2 regions of the Brevibacillus sp. LEMMJ03 genome follow, and region 1 is predicted to be linked to the other one. Evidence: riboswitches for the same ligand, from Rfam matches in the RefSeq annotation. Region 1 holds a riboswitch; the other holds the start of a gene.
What was found. Region 1 has a riboswitch for S-adenosylmethionine ahead of FOI68_RS06125 (pyridoxal phosphate-dependent aminotransferase). Riboswitches for the same ligand answer to the same signal wherever they lie in the genome.
Positions count from the first base shown of each region.

Region 2: it holds a riboswitch for S-adenosylmethionine, as region 1 does, so the genes downstream of both, FOI68_RS05390 (sugar ABC transporter substrate-binding protein) here and FOI68_RS06125 (pyridoxal phosphate-dependent aminotransferase) in region 1, are expected to answer to the same signal.

Region 1 covers NZ_VKJN01000003.1:301,644-309,555, reverse strand. Annotated here, with positions in the region: gene FOI68_RS06140 (aminotransferase-like domain-containing protein) at 1-513, opposite strand, end outside; gene FOI68_RS06135 (SRPBCC family protein) at 747-1,247, opposite strand; gene FOI68_RS06130 (hypothetical protein) at 1,719-2,189, opposite strand; gene FOI68_RS06125 (pyridoxal phosphate-dependent aminotransferase) at 2,484-3,668, opposite strand; SAM riboswitch class I at 3,772-3,883, opposite strand; gene FOI68_RS06120 (efflux RND transporter periplasmic adaptor subunit) at 4,052-5,284, opposite strand; gene FOI68_RS06115 (efflux RND transporter permease subunit) at 5,298-7,912, opposite strand, start outside.
Region 2 covers NZ_VKJN01000003.1:137,326-145,237, reverse strand. Annotated here, with positions in the region: gene FOI68_RS05395 (sugar ABC transporter ATP-binding protein) at 1-287, opposite strand, end outside; gene FOI68_RS05390 (sugar ABC transporter substrate-binding protein) at 319-1,461, opposite strand; SAM riboswitch class I at 1,580-1,699, opposite strand; gene FOI68_RS05385 (hypothetical protein) at 1,970-2,884, shown strand; gene FOI68_RS05380 (FTR1 family iron permease) at 2,962-3,891, shown strand; gene FOI68_RS05375 (DUF2723 domain-containing protein) at 4,012-5,595, shown strand; gene FOI68_RS05370 (hypothetical protein) at 5,517-6,002, opposite strand; gene FOI68_RS05365 (hypothetical protein) at 6,135-6,359, shown strand; gene FOI68_RS05360 (VOC family protein) at 6,539-6,967, opposite strand; gene FOI68_RS05355 (3-hydroxyacyl-CoA dehydrogenase family protein) at 7,173-7,912, opposite strand, start outside.

The DNA.
Region 1 (7,912 bases):
AAACGTGGGAATCACATACGCCATTTTGGGACGGTACTGGGCGATCTTGCGGGCCAGATCCTCCATGTCCATGCCCTCGTCGTCCCCCTCCACCGGAACTGCGCGAATGCCGCGGAACTGAAAAAGCTGCACGGCAGCCAGATACGTGGGGTTTTCTACCAGCACGACGTCGCCTTCGTCCAGATAGACGCGACAGAGCAAGTCGACGGCCTGCTGGGAGCCGGTGGTGAGCAGCATGTTCTCCACGCCGACGTTCATGTTCTTTTGTTTCATCCGGGACGCCACCCACTCGCGCAGCGGCAGGTATCCGTCCGTCAGACCGTATTGCAGCGATTTCGGCCCTTGACTGAGCGCGCGGTCAAAAGCGCCTTTCATTTCTTCCAGCGGAAAAAACTCCTCCGCCGGCAGTCCGCCGGCCAGCGACAGCACCTGGGTGCCCTGCGTCAATTTCAGGATTTCCCGCACGGCCGAGGAGCTCAGTGCGTCAACCGAGTGTGAAAAAGAGTACTCCATGTTCCGTTCCCCCTTGATTGAGCTTATCCTTGTTGTATCACTCACGCCGGGAGAAGTCCAATCTATCCTTGCTATAAGCGGAATAGGTTTTGGCTATTGTTCTCTGATCATGACATATCAAAACGGGCCCCCTTATGTTTTAAGGAGACCCGTTCTTCTTTATCAGCCTTTATCTGCAGCTCATTTGCAAATCGTTTGAAGATGAAAGGAACCGCTCGTGATTGTAAATACCTTTATGGTGATGGATAATTGATTTTACCCGTTTCAACCAATTGCTTTACCCCAAGAAACATGAAATTCCAACCCTGTTCTGTACTGTCATGGTACTCACGAAGTGCTTGTTCAATGTCTTTCTCCGTCCAGCCTTCTTCATGAGGAACGACAATCTCTTGTGTGAAAGTCATCTCGCATCCCTTTTCAAGAGGTTTACATTCAACGGTAATCCTGTCTTCTGTGTCACTAAATTGCGGCATTTTAAAGGTAAACACCAATCGATTGGGCGGGTCAATTTCGATGTATTCACCAATTGCCCTGTAATCTTTCCCTCCACGATGATCCACAATTTCCCATGTTCCACCGACATGAGGTTCGTTCTTTGCCACTTTATTCGTCGATTCCATCGTAAACAGCCATTTTCTCATCATTTCCGGGTTGAGCCAAGCGTCAAACACTCTGTCTGCAGAGACATCAAAAGAACGTTTCATCGTTAACGTTATGGTAGATGCATGAACCATTCTCATCATCCTTTACAACGTGATTAATTAGGTGCAAATCGTTCCACAAACGTTCGCAAAAACGAAGCCATTCTGCTGCAGGAGGTAACAATTCGAGTTGAAGACGACACGTATGTGTCCGTCCTTGCACGGTCCTTTCAAGCAAGTCTGCCCGTTCTACTATTTTGATAAACCATTAGGTAGATGATTCCAGATGGATGTCGGTGTAAAACCTGAGCGGATTCAGCGGGCACCACCGGTTTCGTTACGCCAACAAGCTCATGATCACAGCGAGGATGACCTTTTTCAAACTGGACTTCGCCAGCCGGCAGGTTCACACTCTCACCTGTGACAACTGCGGACTGATTCATTGGTTTGCCAAGAACATTGATCGCCTGCGGGAGTAATTCGGGCAAGCAAAAAGGGAAGCGTGAACCGCTTCCCGTCTTTTTTCTCTGGAACGTTTTCGTCTCTTTGGCACGCCAGATTCCCCTACGCGATGCGAACAACCCGTGCCTTTTCCGTCTGCGGCAGGAACGGCAGATCGACGTGTTCCCGCGCCACGTCGAAGCCAATGTCTTCGGCAAGCAGCAGCGCTTCTTCACGGAACGTCGGCGTACAGCTTCCTTCGTTCAACTGGCACAGCCGCTTCAGGCGCTTCAGACGCTCCGCCATCTTCTCCGCGCGCATCACCTCGTTGCGCAGGTCGCATACGTTTACGTGCACCGCGTCGGCGATCATGCTGATGTCATTGACATGGACAATGAGCCGCTTGCCCTCCTCCGTGACAAAACCGAGCGAGCAATACTGCGCGCCGGACATCTCCAGCCGCGTGAGAACGGCGTTGGTAAACTCTTCGCCGGACCGCAGGCGAATCAGGCCCGCTTCGACGGCGCCGCCTACCTTGCGCTCATTGGTGATGACCGTGTACATATCGGTGTATCCGTTGATCTGATAGCGCATGACACCCTCCTGCCGAGCAAACGTGATCATTGAGATCAATTATCATTACCATACCCATCGTATAATGAAAATCATTATCTGTCAATGCTGAGAATGATTTTTACTGAGAATGTTTTTTGCACACCACCGTGTTACGGATTATTGTCTCCGCCCTTTTTCCATGCTATTCGCCCACCCGGTTTCGGGCTCTACGACACTCGCCTATTTTGGCCGGAAGTCACTTCAAAAAAATCAAACCGCCAAGGCCGTTCTGCGAACACCCTGGCGGTCAGATCTCTTTCTCTATGACATGAACTATTTTTTGCACGGGGAGAAAATACCCAAACGCTCAATCCGCTCCACCGCTTCCGCCAGCCGCTCCTCGCTGGCCAGCAGCGCGGCGCGGACGTACCCTTCGCCGGTGGGACCGAAGCCGACGCCTGGCGCGACGGCGACATGGGCCTTCTCCAGCAGCAGGTCGGCAAAATCAGCGGACGTAAACCCTTTCGGCACCGGCAGCCAGGTGAAGAACGATCCCTGCGACGGTGCCGCCTCCCAGCCGATTCGGTGCAGGTTGGAAAACAGCGCGTTGCGCCGGCTTTCGTAGACGGCGACCAGCTCGCGGACACACTGCTGGGAATCGGTCAGCGCCCGGGCCGCCGCCATCTGGATGGCGCCGAACAGGCTGCAGAAGTAGTGGTCCTGGATCAGGTTGATCAGCCGGACCAGTTCCCGGTTGCCGACCATCGCGCCGACGCGCCAGCCGGCCATGTTGTAGGTCTTGGACAGCGTGTAGAACTCCACGCCCACCTCTTTGGCCCCCGGCACCTGCAGGAAGCTGACCGGCTTCTTGCCGTCGAAGCTGATCGCTCCGTAGGCGAAGTCGTGGCAGACGACGATTTCGTGCTTGCGGGCGAAGCGGACCGTCTCTTCGAAAAATTCGAACGGCGCATTGACCGCTGTCGGATTGTTGGGATAGTTCAGGAACATCAGCTTGGCCTTGTCCAGATCCTCCCGGGCCAATTCGCCGTAGTCCGGCAGGAAGCCGTTCGCGGCGCGCAGCGGCATCATCACCATCCGCCCGTCGGCGATCGCCACGCCCGACCAGTAATCGGGATAGCCGGGGTCCGGCACCAGGGCCACATCGCCCGGATTGAGCAGCACCTGGCAGATTTCCACCAGTCCGGTCTTGCTGCCGAACAGGATGGCCACTTCCTCTTCCGGGTCCAACTCGACGTCAAACTCCTGCTTGTACCAGTGGGCGACGGCCCGTTTCAGCTCCGGACGGCCGCTGAACGGCGGGTACTTGTGGTGGACCGGCCGGGCCGCGTGGGCCTGCAGTTCCTCGACAATGTGCGGCGGCGTGGGCAGATCGGGGTTGCCCTGCCCCAGGTTGATCACGTCATGGCCGGCGGCGATGGCTTTGTTCACTTTTGCCACCAGCGAGGCAAAAAACTGCGTCGGCAGTCGGTCAATCATGGCGGACGGTTGGATGCGCATCGGTCTCTCGTTCCTTTCCCTCGGGTAAATCGTGCAGACATCGGCACGTAGGCAAAAGCCCCTTTTTCCTGTACAGAAAAAGGGGCAGATCGACATCTCCACGTTCTTATCTGTCAGGAATGCTCCTGCTGGAATTGGCACAGCATCTGCCGCCGTACAGGCAGATCCGCTGCCGGGCTTCATCGGGCCAGTCCCTCCGCCTCTCTGGATAAGGTCATTGCATGCTATTCGGTTTCGTTTGCGTTACAGCTTCATGCCAGCACACATCCGGCGGGACGGCGACCGTGCCGGCCCCTCGTTACGACGTCCGTTCAAGGCCGCCGAAGGGTCCGGACTGCGCTGGTTGGTAATCTCTTTCATACTACTTGAGCAAAACGGCAGTGTCAAGATGTCGGCTGGATGTGCACTTTGGCGCCGTCCTTCAGCAGCGTCTGGCCGCGCACGACGATTTTCTCGCCTTCCTTCAGGCCCGCCTTTACCTCCACCAGATCGCTGGATTCGGTGCCGGTCTGGACTTCCACTTTTTTCGCCGTGTCGCCTTCCAGCTTGTAGACGAACCGCTTGCCGTTCTCGTCAAAGACGGCCTTGAGCGGCACCACCAGCATGTTGGCGGCCTGCTGTTTCGCAAACTGGATGCTGACGACCATGTCCGCCTTCAGCGAGGCGTCCTGCTTGGCCAGGGAAATCTCCACCGGATACGCGCGCAGCGTCTGGTCCATCACGGGACTGATCGCGCTCACCGTGCCGTCCAGCTCCTTGGAGAGGGCGGAGATCTGGATCTTCACCTTGTCCCCTTTTTTCACCGACGTTACTTCCTCTTCGGAGAGGTTGGCCTTGACGATCAGCGGGTCGGTATCCACGATGGTGACCACCGGCGATTGCGGCGAAGCCATCTCCCCTACCTGTCCGTTGACGGCGGAGACGAAGCCGGAGATCGGGGCGGTCACCGTCGCGTTGGCCAACTGTTCACGGGCGTTTTCCAGCGAGACGCGGGCCTGTTCCACGGATGCCTGGGTGACGGCCACTCCCGTCCGCTTTTCTGCCGCCTCCAGCGCCTGCTTGGCGTTGGCATACGCCGTCTGCGCGTTTGTGAGGGTCGCCTGTGCCTGTTCCAATTGCTGAGGAGACACCGCCCCCTGATTGTACAGTTCGGACATGCGCTGGTAGTTGCGTTCCGCGTCCCGCAGCGCCTGCTCGGCCTGCACCAGACCGTTTTTCGCCTGCTGCAGCCCTTGGCTGGTGGTGGCATCACTCTGCTTCAGGTTGGCTACGGCGAGGTCGTACGCCGCCTGCGCCTGCTGCACCGCATTCACCAGGTCCGTTTTTTCCAGGGAGAAGAGCACCTGTCCCTTTTGGACATACTGCCCCAGTTTCACGTTCAACTGCACGATCTTGCCGCTCACTTTGGGCGCCAAGGTGACTTCCTTGTTGGGGGCCAGTTTCCCGGTTACCCCCGCGCGCGTGGACACGCTTCCTTTTTTCACTGTATCGACTTGTACCGGCACCGGCTTGTTTTCCGTTTGCGTCTGCTGCGTGGCCGCATCCGGAGCCGTACAACCTGCCAGGGCGACTGCCAGGGCCAGCAGCAGCCCAAGACTTCCCTTGTTCATCTTCATACCGTGTAGCCTCCTATCCCAACGTCGGCATTTCCTGGCCGGCCGATTTTTTCTGCTTGCGTTTCTCTTTGCGATTGCGCCATTTTTGACCCAGATCGTCAAACCAGGAGTAGACGACCGGAATCAGCACGAGCGTGATCAGCGTGGAGAAGCTGAGACCGAAGATGACGACAACAGCCATCGGCGCCTGCGATTCGTTCCCGTCCCCGCCGCCAAAGGCAAGCGGCGTGATCGCCAGAATCGTCGCCAGCGTCGTCATCAGAATCGGACGCAGCCGGATCGGACCTGCCTGGAGGATGGCCTCGTTCCGCTCCACGCCCCGTTTGCGCAGTTGGTTGACGTAGTCGATCAGGACGATCGCGTTGTTGACGACAATCCCGATGAGCAGGATGTACCCGATCAGCGCCGGAACGCTCAGCGGATAGCCGGTCGTAAGCAGCCCCACGACCACGCCGATGAACGTCGGCGGGATGGAGAACATGATGATAAACGGCGTAAACAGGGATTCAAACTGGCTGGCCATCACCATGTAGACCAGCGCGATCGACAGGATGATCGCCAGTCCCAGGCTTCCGAACGACTCGGCCATCTCCTTGCTCTGACCGCCGACTTCCAGCGTGTAGCCGTCCGGCAGCGACAGGGCGTTCAGCTTGGCCGTCACGTCACGGGTAACGGAGTTCAGGTCGCGTCCGACGATTTCGCTGCTGATCGTCACTTCCCGCGTCTGGTTGGTCCGTTTGATCAACTGCGGCACGTCCTGTTTGACGATCTCGGCGACGGACGAGAGGGCGACCTGCGCACCGCTCGCCGTCGGGATGCGGAGCTGCTGCAGGTAGCTGATGTCGTCCTGATACGACTTGGGCAGCATGATTTTCACGTCAATCTGGTCGTCCCCCGTCTGGTAGGTGGTGACCGTCATGCCGTCAAACGCCGTGCGCACGTTGGACAGCACCTGGCTGGTGGTCAGCCCGTACAGGCTCGCCTTTTGCGGATCGACCAGCACCTGCACTTCCTGGCGCGTCTCTTCCAGCGAGGTGGTGACGTTGCGCGTGCCCGGCACCTGCTTGATCTCGCCGGCGATGATCGAACTGATGTCTTCCAGCACGTCGAGGTTCTCCCCGCGCAAGCTCACTTCCAGCGGTGCCCCCATCGGGCCGCCCGACTGGTCCACTTCCGTTACCTCAATCTCCGCCCCCGAGATGTCGGCCAGCTTTTCGCGCAGTTGTTCCGTCACCTGCTCGGTGCTGACGGAGCGCTGATCCTTGGGGACCAGCTTCACCTGCACCTGCGCCTGGTTGGACGTGGCGTTGGCGATGATCGCGGGGCCGCCGTTGGACCCGATCGAGGTGTACAACTGCTCCAATTCCGGCAAATCCTTTACGCGTTTTTCCACTTCGGCGACGACTTTTTCCGTCTCCGACAGCATGGTGCCGTTCGGCATCTTAATGGAAATGGAAATCTGTCCTTGGTCCATCTTTGGAATAAATTCCGCGCCGACTCCGCCGGAGAGGACGATGGCGCCGACAAACAGGGCAATCGTCACGGCAAACACGGTCTTGCGGTGGCCGAGGGCCCACTTCAGCAGGCGGCCGTAGCCGCGCGCGATCTTGTTAAATCCTTTGTTGAACCACATCACCGGATTGAAGCCCCGGTAGTTGGACACTACCTCTCCTTCGGTGTGCGGCACTGTTTTCAGCCAGCGGGAACTGAGCATCGGCACCAGTGTCAGCGAAGCCAAGAGCGCCGCGATGTGCGAGTAGACGACGGTCAGCGCCAGCGGGCCAAACAGCTCGGAAGCCAGCCCTTCGACGAAGACAATCGGAGCAAATACGGCGATTTGCGCCAGCGCGGAGGCCATCACCGCCGTGCCCACTTCCTTGGAACCGAGCCGGGCCGCTTCCATCATGCTCTTACCCTGTTCCCGGTAGCGGAAGATGTTTTCCAGAATCACGACCGCGAAGTCTACCAGCGACCCCAGCCCCAGGGTCAAACCGGCCAGCGAGATCATGTTGATCGTCTGGCCGGTAAAGTACATCAGGCAGAAGGTCGCCACCACGGAGATCGGAATCACGATGGAGACGATCAGCATGGAGCGGAAGCTGTTCAAAAACAGGAACAGGATGATGATCGAGAACAGCCCGCCCACGAGCGCGTGCTCTCCGACCGTGTAGATGGAATCCTTGATAAACTTGGACGAGTCGAGAATCGTGGTCACCTTGACGTTGGGAGGCAGCACCTGTTTCAGCGCCTCCAGTTCCCGGTTGACCGCGTCCGCCACTTCGATGGTGTTGCCGCCCGAGGCTTTGGTAATGGTCAGGCCTACGCTGGGCATTCCGTTCATGAACGCCTTCTGCGTCACTTCCTTGTACGTCTCGGTGACTGTCGCCAGGTTTTTCAGCGCGATGCTGCCGTTCTGCACGCGAATCGGCGTCTCGCCGATGTCAGCTACGGAGCCGTACTCGCCGTCGACCCGGATGCTCAGCTTGGTGTCGCCCTGACGGATGACGCCGGACGAACCGGACACGTTGGTGGCCATCAAGGCCTGCTGAATCTGATCGATGCCGATCCCGTACGCGGCCAGCCGGTTCGGGTCGAGCACGACCTCGACGATCTTCTCCTGGCCGCCGG
Region 2 (7,912 bases), 160 kb from region 1:
GAGGGAATCAGCCCCGTGTCCACTTCCTGCTGCACGAGGTGGATGCCGGCCCGCTTGGCATCCCGCGGTTCGGCGACCGCAAGCTCGCGGCCGTCGATCAGAATGCTGCCGGCAGTCGCCTGCTCCGCGCCGGAGAGAATTTTCACCAGCGTGCTTTTGCCCGCCCCGTTGGCCCCGAGGATGGCGTGCACCTCCCCGCCGCGCACGGTGAAATCCACCCCGCGCAGGGCGTACACCCCGCCGTACTGCTTGACGATCCCCTTCATTTCCAAAATGGAGGCCGTCATCTCGCATCCCTCCCTGATCTGTCCGTTCCTGTCACTTGTGCTTAGCCTCCAGCGCGGCCATCCACGGCGAGACGGCGGCGTCGCTACGTCCCCATCCGCTCACGTATTGAGCCAGTTCGGACATGTTGACCGGTTTGTCCGGCAGTTTGTCCTGGCTGACCAGATGCGGATCGAGCGAGAAGTACTTGGGCGTGTGTTCGCCGGCGATCTTTTGGTAGAGGAAGCGGCTCTGCACCCGTCCGATGTCGGCCGGATCGGTCGCCGCCGACGCTTTCCACGGGCTGTCCTTCTCCTGGATGAGCTGCAGGTCTTCGTCGGACAAGTCGATGCCGAACACCTTGATCTCCGTCCGTCCCGCCGCCTTGATCGCCCGCGTAGCCCCTTTGGCGAATTCGTCCCACGGCGCCCACACGGCAGCGATGTCGCCTTTGTTCGGGTACTTTTTCAGGATCGCATCCATCTGCGCCTGGGTGTCCAGCGCCGTGTTCGGGGTGGCCGAACCGAAGCGGGCGATCTCCTTGATGTTGGGGTAGCGCTTGAGAAAAATCTCGTAGACGCGGTTGCGCTTTTCCATCGGCGCAAAACCGCCCACCCAGATGTAGACGATGTTGCCTTTCCCGTCGATGGATTGGGCCAGGTTTTTCAGCCCCTGCCAGGCCAGGCTGTAGTCGTCCTGGTCAATCACGGTGACGCCGTCCACCTGGTCCAGGTCGTTGTCGAACGCGACGACGGGAATCCCCGCCTTGACCGCCCGCTCCACGCCCGGCTGCAGCGCTTCCGCACGGCCGTGGTTGATCAGGATCCCGTCCACTTTTTGGTTGACCGCGGTGTCGAGGTGGGCCGCCATTTTGCCCAGGTCGCCGTCCGCGTTGTAGACGACCAGCTCGCCGCCGAATTTGCTCACCTGCTCTTTGACTCCCTGCAGGTACTGGGCGGAAAACGTCCCGATGGAGAACTCGCTGACCAGAGCGATTTTCAACGGTTTGTCCACTGCCGCCGGAATGGCCGCCGAGGTAGACGCCGCCGGTGATGCGGCTGCCGGCTGCTGCGGCGCGGCCGCCGGCTGGGACGACTGTGACGTGGCGGACTGGGCAGACGGCGCCGGCGGCTGTTCACTGGTGCAGCCCGTCAGCAAAAGGGCCGCGACGAGACTGGCTGTCATCCATTTTTTCATCGTTTTCATCTGGTACATCCCCCCGTATGAGTGCGTGAAAAATGATGGCATGGACGGAAAAACCGGAAAAAACAAACGCCTCTTTCCCTGAGGAAAGAGGCGCGGTTCGCTCGCTCACCTCTCATCTCTCAGGAAACATTCCTGCAGGAGTTAGCACCGTGCCGCAAGAGCCGCATGCTCTTGACAGTCGGTTGCCGGGCGTCATCGGGCCAGTCCCTCAGCCTGCTCTGGATAAGAAGGCATGTGTAATTCCAAGTTTTCCACTATGCTTTTGATGATGAGGACATCATACATCGAAGCCGGCGGCTCCGTCAATCCCGTTTTTGGGAGTTTTTCAGAAATATTCGCGACTGTAAGCAACTTCCAAAAACGGATGGAACGGCATGTGCTCCTTTCATCGAGAATGAAAATCTTTATTGACGCGTACGGGATGCCCCTTTATTATCAGGAGAGGAGATCGTTTTGATAATGATTATCATTATATTAATGATAGAAAGGAGGAGGCTCCGTGCCGCTGCGCCTCTTGCTCGCCCTGTTTCTGGCGCTGCTTCTGCCCGCATCCGCCTTCGCCTATTCCTACGGCGACCCGAACAAGGAAGACCTCGCGGAGAGCTTCAAGGAGATCGCGGCCAAGCTGGAACAGACTCCGGAAGACTGGAACGGCGCCCACCAGGCGTTTCTCAGCCGCAAAAACGAGATCGCCCTGGAGTTTGGCCAACAGACCGCCCAGACGCTGGAAGCGAACTTTTCTCAACAAAACAAGGATCTCGTCCTGCACAACTACAAAGCGCTGCTGGTGAAGAACATCGACCGCCGGTTGACAAACGCCGAGCAGCAGTTTGACGACTACGCCAAGGCAAAGCTGCTTTTGGCAAAAGGCAGAGGGACCCTCAACGTGCTCGCCCCGTACATCAGTGACAGCGCTTCTAAAACGGCGTTCGCCGCTTTCGACAAAGCGCTGGCCGCGCTGGGCAATCCCGGCCTGTTCGGCGTGGGGACCGTGCCTTCCGACAAGAACGAGTTCCTGAAGCAGACCAAACTGATTCGCTCCACGCTCCAGCCGCTGTTTCCGTGGAAAGGGGGAACGGCCTCTCCGGCCGGCACGAAAACGACGGCAGGCGGTTCGTCCCCTGCCGGCCAACAAACGCCGACGTCCGGCAGCCTTCCTGGGCAGTCGGCCGTTTCCCCCGCCGCACAGGCCCCGGAACAATCTCCCGGACAGGGAGAACCGGCCGCACAGTCGTCTGCCCATTCCGCCGGCGGACAGACAGACGGCCCGACCGCGAACCCGGCGCCCGCCGGAGAAGGCGCCAAACCGGCTCCGTCCAAGGTAAATCCGGTGGTCACCGCTTCTCTCATGGGCGGCCTGATCATCGTTTTCGGCAGCTTGTTCTGGCTCGCCAAACGAAAGAAATGGATCTAACCGTCCATATCGAAAAAACGGGAGCGACCTCTTCCGCGCGGGGAGGTCTCTCTCCGTCGTAGAAGGGGGAGGTACCCATGGACATACAGGCGTTTCTCATCACCCTGCGGGAAGCTTTCGAAGCCCTGCTGATCATCGGCATTATCGTCACCTATCTCACCCGCGTCGGCGCCCGCCAGTGGAACAAATGGGTGTGGGCCGGCGCCGGTTTGGCTCTTTTCGCCAGTTTTCTCGTCGCTCTCCTGTTTCAAATCGTGCTTACCGACTTCCGCATGATGGCGAGCGAAAACTACATGCGGATCGGCATGCTGTTCGCTTCCTCCCTGCTGTTGACGCACATGGCGGTGTGGATGTCCGGCCAGCAAAAAGACATGCGAAGCGACATGCACAGCAGGCTGGACAAGATCCTGACGGCGGGCAGCGCAGCCAACCTGATCGTCCACTCCTTTCTCGTGACGCTGAGGGAAGGCGTGGAGACCGTCTTCTTCTTTGCGGCAATCAGCGGCGGGGACATCCAAAAGGCGCTGACAAGCTGGGGAGCGCTGGCCGGATTGGGGCTGGCCTGTGTGCTGTCGTATCTCTTTTTCAACAGCAGCAAAAAATTGCCGCTGCGCACCTTTTTTACCGTCACCAAGGTGATCATCCTGATCATCGCCGCCGGCCTGTTCGCCCAAGGCGTCGGCGTCATGCAGGACCTGGGGCTGATCGGCAGCGTCTACCGCACGCCGGCCGGAGACATCGGGGAAGTGTACAACATCGTCTCCATCCTGCCGGAGCATCCGGTCGACGAACAGCACTACATCCGCGATTACGGAACCGCTCCGCTGCTGAGCGGTCAGGTAGGCATTTTCCTCAAAGCGCTGCTCGGCTATACGCACAATCCGTCGGTGGAGGAGTTCGCCGCGTACTGGCTGTACTACCTCGTCATCGTTTTCCTCATCCGCTGGCGGTCGGTCCGGCAGCAGCGGCAAAAGGAGGACGCAGCCCATCAGCCGCCGGCGGCGTGAGTGGCGGCAGCGATCCGTCGGGACAGCACCCGGCAGCATGCCGCGGATCAAAGCCGCGGCATGTGGCGTTCCGCCACTGAGCAGTACCGAGACCCCAGGCAGAAGGAGGGGGTGTCCGACATGCCGTTTTTTCGAAATGCCATCATCCTGACTTTCTTGACAGCGGCCGTCTGGGCCCTCCGCCTCCCGTTTGCCGGGGTGTACGCGGAAAGCTGGGACGCCGTTGATTTTGCCCTCGCGCTCCAGCGGTACGACATCTTCAACATGCAGCCCCACTTTCCCGGCTATCCGCTGTACATCCTCGCCGGCCATCTGTTCCTGCCGTTCGCGGAAGAGCCGGTTCGCGCGCTGACGCTCTTGTCCGTCTGGTGCGGAGCGCTCTCCCAGATTCCGTTTTACCTGTTGGCCCAAAAACTGCTGCCCGACGCCCGATCCAGATGGACAGCAATGCTCCTGTTCGCGGCCAGTCCGCTGCTGGGGCTCACCGTCGTGCAGCCCATGTCGGACGCGTTGGGCTTGCTGGCGGTCCTGGTGCTGTTGGCCGTCATCGCCGCTACCCTTCACCTGAGCGGACGGCCGCTGTTTCTGCTCACCTGCCTTGCCGCTGTCTGGTTTGCGCTGCTGTTGGGCATTCGCCTGTCGTCCTTTCCGTTCGGCTTTTTGCTCCTTCACCCGCTGTTCCGGCTGTTTCGGGAACGCCGCAGTCTCGGGGGCTTTATCGCCCGTACGGCCGTGGTCGTGCTGCTGTTCTTGGCTGCGCTGGCCGGCTGGCTGCTGCCCACCGCCGCGACCGAAGGCGGGCTTGTCCCGTTTTGGCAGTTGGGGCAGGCGTTTGCCGTCGGCCACTTCACCGATTGGGGCGGCACGTCCTTTTCCTCCGGCGCCTCCTGGGGGGAGCGCCTGTGCGGTTTTCTCTGGGAACGCTTGACGCTGAACGGCCTGATTGGCACATCGGAGGAGGCATTTGCTCAGGGGCTGCCGGGATGGCTCAACATCCTCGTTCTCGCCGTCTTGATCGGCGGCGCGGCGGCAGGGGCCGCCGACCTGCTGCGCCCGCGCCCCCAACCCGCCGTCGTCTGGTTCCTGGCGCTGGCCGCCGGACCTTACGCACTGTGGGCGTTTTTCGGCCAAAACAGCGAAAAGGCCCGGCACATCCTGCCGCTGCTGCCGCTGCTCCTTCTGCTCGTCGCGCACGGTTTTTCCGTGCTGGGAAACCGGCCCCGCCGGTTTGCGGGAAAAGCGGCGGTCTGTTTGTTGTTTGCGGGCGTCCTGGCCGTCCTGACCGTCCGCCAGGCAGCCGTGCTTCAGCGTCATCTGGATCCTCCGCCCGCGCTGCAGTTGGTGCGGTTCGTGGAATCCCGGTATCCCCCGGAGGGCACCCTGCTGTACACCTGGGAGGAAGAGCGTCTGTTTGACTATTACGCCCCCGCCTACGAGACGGAACGCGTCAGACGGTTCGCCTATTTCGCCCAGTCCCTTACGCTTCACGCCTCCACCGTCTCCCGGGTGCTGGTCACCAACGCGGTCCTGGACGGATTTCCGCCGGAGCTGCGGCCGGCGGCGAAGGAAGTGGCGCGCTTTTCAGCCGATCCCTTCCTCTACCCCACGTACCATACGGTGATCCTCTACGAACTGCCGACGCAGGGCGCACAGCAGCCGACAGACGGTTCGCGCCGACGGCCGCCGGCCCTGCCGAACGGATAGTCCAGCGGGTGACGTCCAAAGACAATCCAGCGGCCGTCTGCCTTCCGCCGCAGTTGGTAGACGCGGAAAAACCGGTCGTCCCTGTCAAAGGCAAACCAGACGGCCACGGTCGCGGTCCGCCCGGCTGCCGCCAGCACCCGCGCCTTGACGATCGGCGGCGCGCCGATTCCGTCTCCGACCGGGATCGCCAGACGACCGCGGATGCGCCGCAAATCCAGGCTGCCGATTACCCGTTTGGCCAGACAGGGCGTCATGGTTTTCCGCAGGAACCGTTCGATTTTCGCTTTGCTGGCAAACCGCTTCGGCAGCAGGACGCCCCGCTCGCCCGCCTGTTTCCGTGCGGAAAACACGATCGTCCAGAACGCCTGCTCGACCCGTTCGACCGTCCGAGTCAGCCGTGTTTTCATCCGGCACACCTCCCTCCTGTATGGTATGCCGGTGATCCGGCGAGGGATGGGCTGCCCTGCATACATAATTGCCGCTGCTGCGAGAGATGCTACGAGGTGTGAACCCGATCTTGACGCAGAGGAGGAAGGCACATGCCGGCACAAGTCAACACCGACCAGTTAAAAAAGGCGGAAGCGTGCACAACTCTTGCGAAGAACATGATTACGCAGGCGATCGAACAGTCCGCAGCCAACCCGCAATTGGCGGAAGAAGCGCTGAAGCAGGCGTCCCAGGAGATCGCCCAGGCGCAAACCATGATCTCGCAAGTCCAATCGGCCCTGCAAATGCAGTCCCAACAGCAGCAGGGGCAGGCGTAATCGCCAAGGAAAAAGGCGGACCCCATGATTCGGGTCCGCCTTTTTGCGTGTCCATCAGCCGGCCCGGCAGCGCCGCCGGTTCCCGTCCCGCTCGACGACGGGGAAGCCGGTGAGGCAAGTGACGGCATGGACTGCGGAAAACGGCTCTGTCGCAAGCGACGCGAACAGAGCCGTTTTCGTTAATGTTGTTTACCCTCCGTGTTAATTTGGAAGGTCACGCCAAACTTGTCCGTTACAATCCCGTACGCCGGGCTGAAAAACGTCTCTTGCAGCGGCATGTTCACCTGACCGCCCTGCTTTAAGGCTTCATAGATTCGTTTCGATTTTTCCTTGTCGTTTGTTGAGATACAGATGGTGACCTGACTGCCGCTCTGATGGGGTTGGCCTGGAAACGTATCGGAAAACATGAGGTCCGATTCGCCGACCCTTACCATGGCGTGCGACACGCGGTCCTTTGCCTCTTCCGGCAGGGGAAATTCGGGGTTTTCCGGCATCTCGCCGAACGTTTGGTAAAACAGGATTTTGGCATCCAGTGCTTTTTCGTAAAATTGAATGGCTTCCTTGGCATTTCCGTCCATGACCAGATAGGGGATCAATCGCAGTGTCATCACGAATCAGCTCCTTGGGTCCTCGTTATTTTTTCGTTTTTCCAGTCTCAAAACTCGTACGGGCCACAGTTTGACACGTATCAAAACCAACCACACTCTCCATTATGACCCATCATCCGATTAGAAAACAATTCCGGTATGTAAATAATCGTGTGGTTCCCAGGAAGGAAAAATGAAGCATGGCTTGAAAACAAGATGGATTCTGCTAGATCCCCCAATCTTTTTTCAGCCAATGAATCAGTTCCGTTTCCCGCTCGTCGTTCATCTTTTGTGAAAATTCCGGTGTCCATTGATAAAAACCGTGGCCGTTTTTCTGGCCGTATTTGCCTTCGTCCACCAAACGCCGCATCGTTTCGAGAGAGGCCTGGTCGGTACTCAGGTCGGGAAACAAATAGGCAGAGATGGCATCAAACACATCCAAGCCGCCCATGTCCGCACTCATGAACGGGCCGGTTACCGTGAGACGGCGTCCGATGCTGTAGCGAACGGCATCGTCAATCTCTTCGATGCTCGCAACCCCCTGCTCCAACAGATACTGAGCTTCGCGAAACAGGGCGTACTGCAGGCGATTGCCGATAAACCCGAGCGTTTCCTTCTGCACCAGAATCGGCTTTTTTCTCAACGTCCGCAGCAATTCCAGGGAACGGCGCACCGTGTCGTCCGACGTTTTTTCTCCTCGCACCACTTCCACCAAGGGAATCAGGTGGGCGGGATTCCAGAAATGAGTCACGACCGTCCGCTCCGGATGCGTCGTGAGCGCCGCGATCGCCGTCGGCCTCAGCCCCGAGGTGTTGCTGGCAAACACAACGTCCGGCCCGCAGAGCGTTTCCAATTTATGGAACATCTCCTGTTTCAGCGCGAGGATTTCCGGAATCGCCTCGATGATGAACGTTGCTTCCGACACACATGTCTCCAACGAACCGTCAAACGAAATCCGGGACCGAA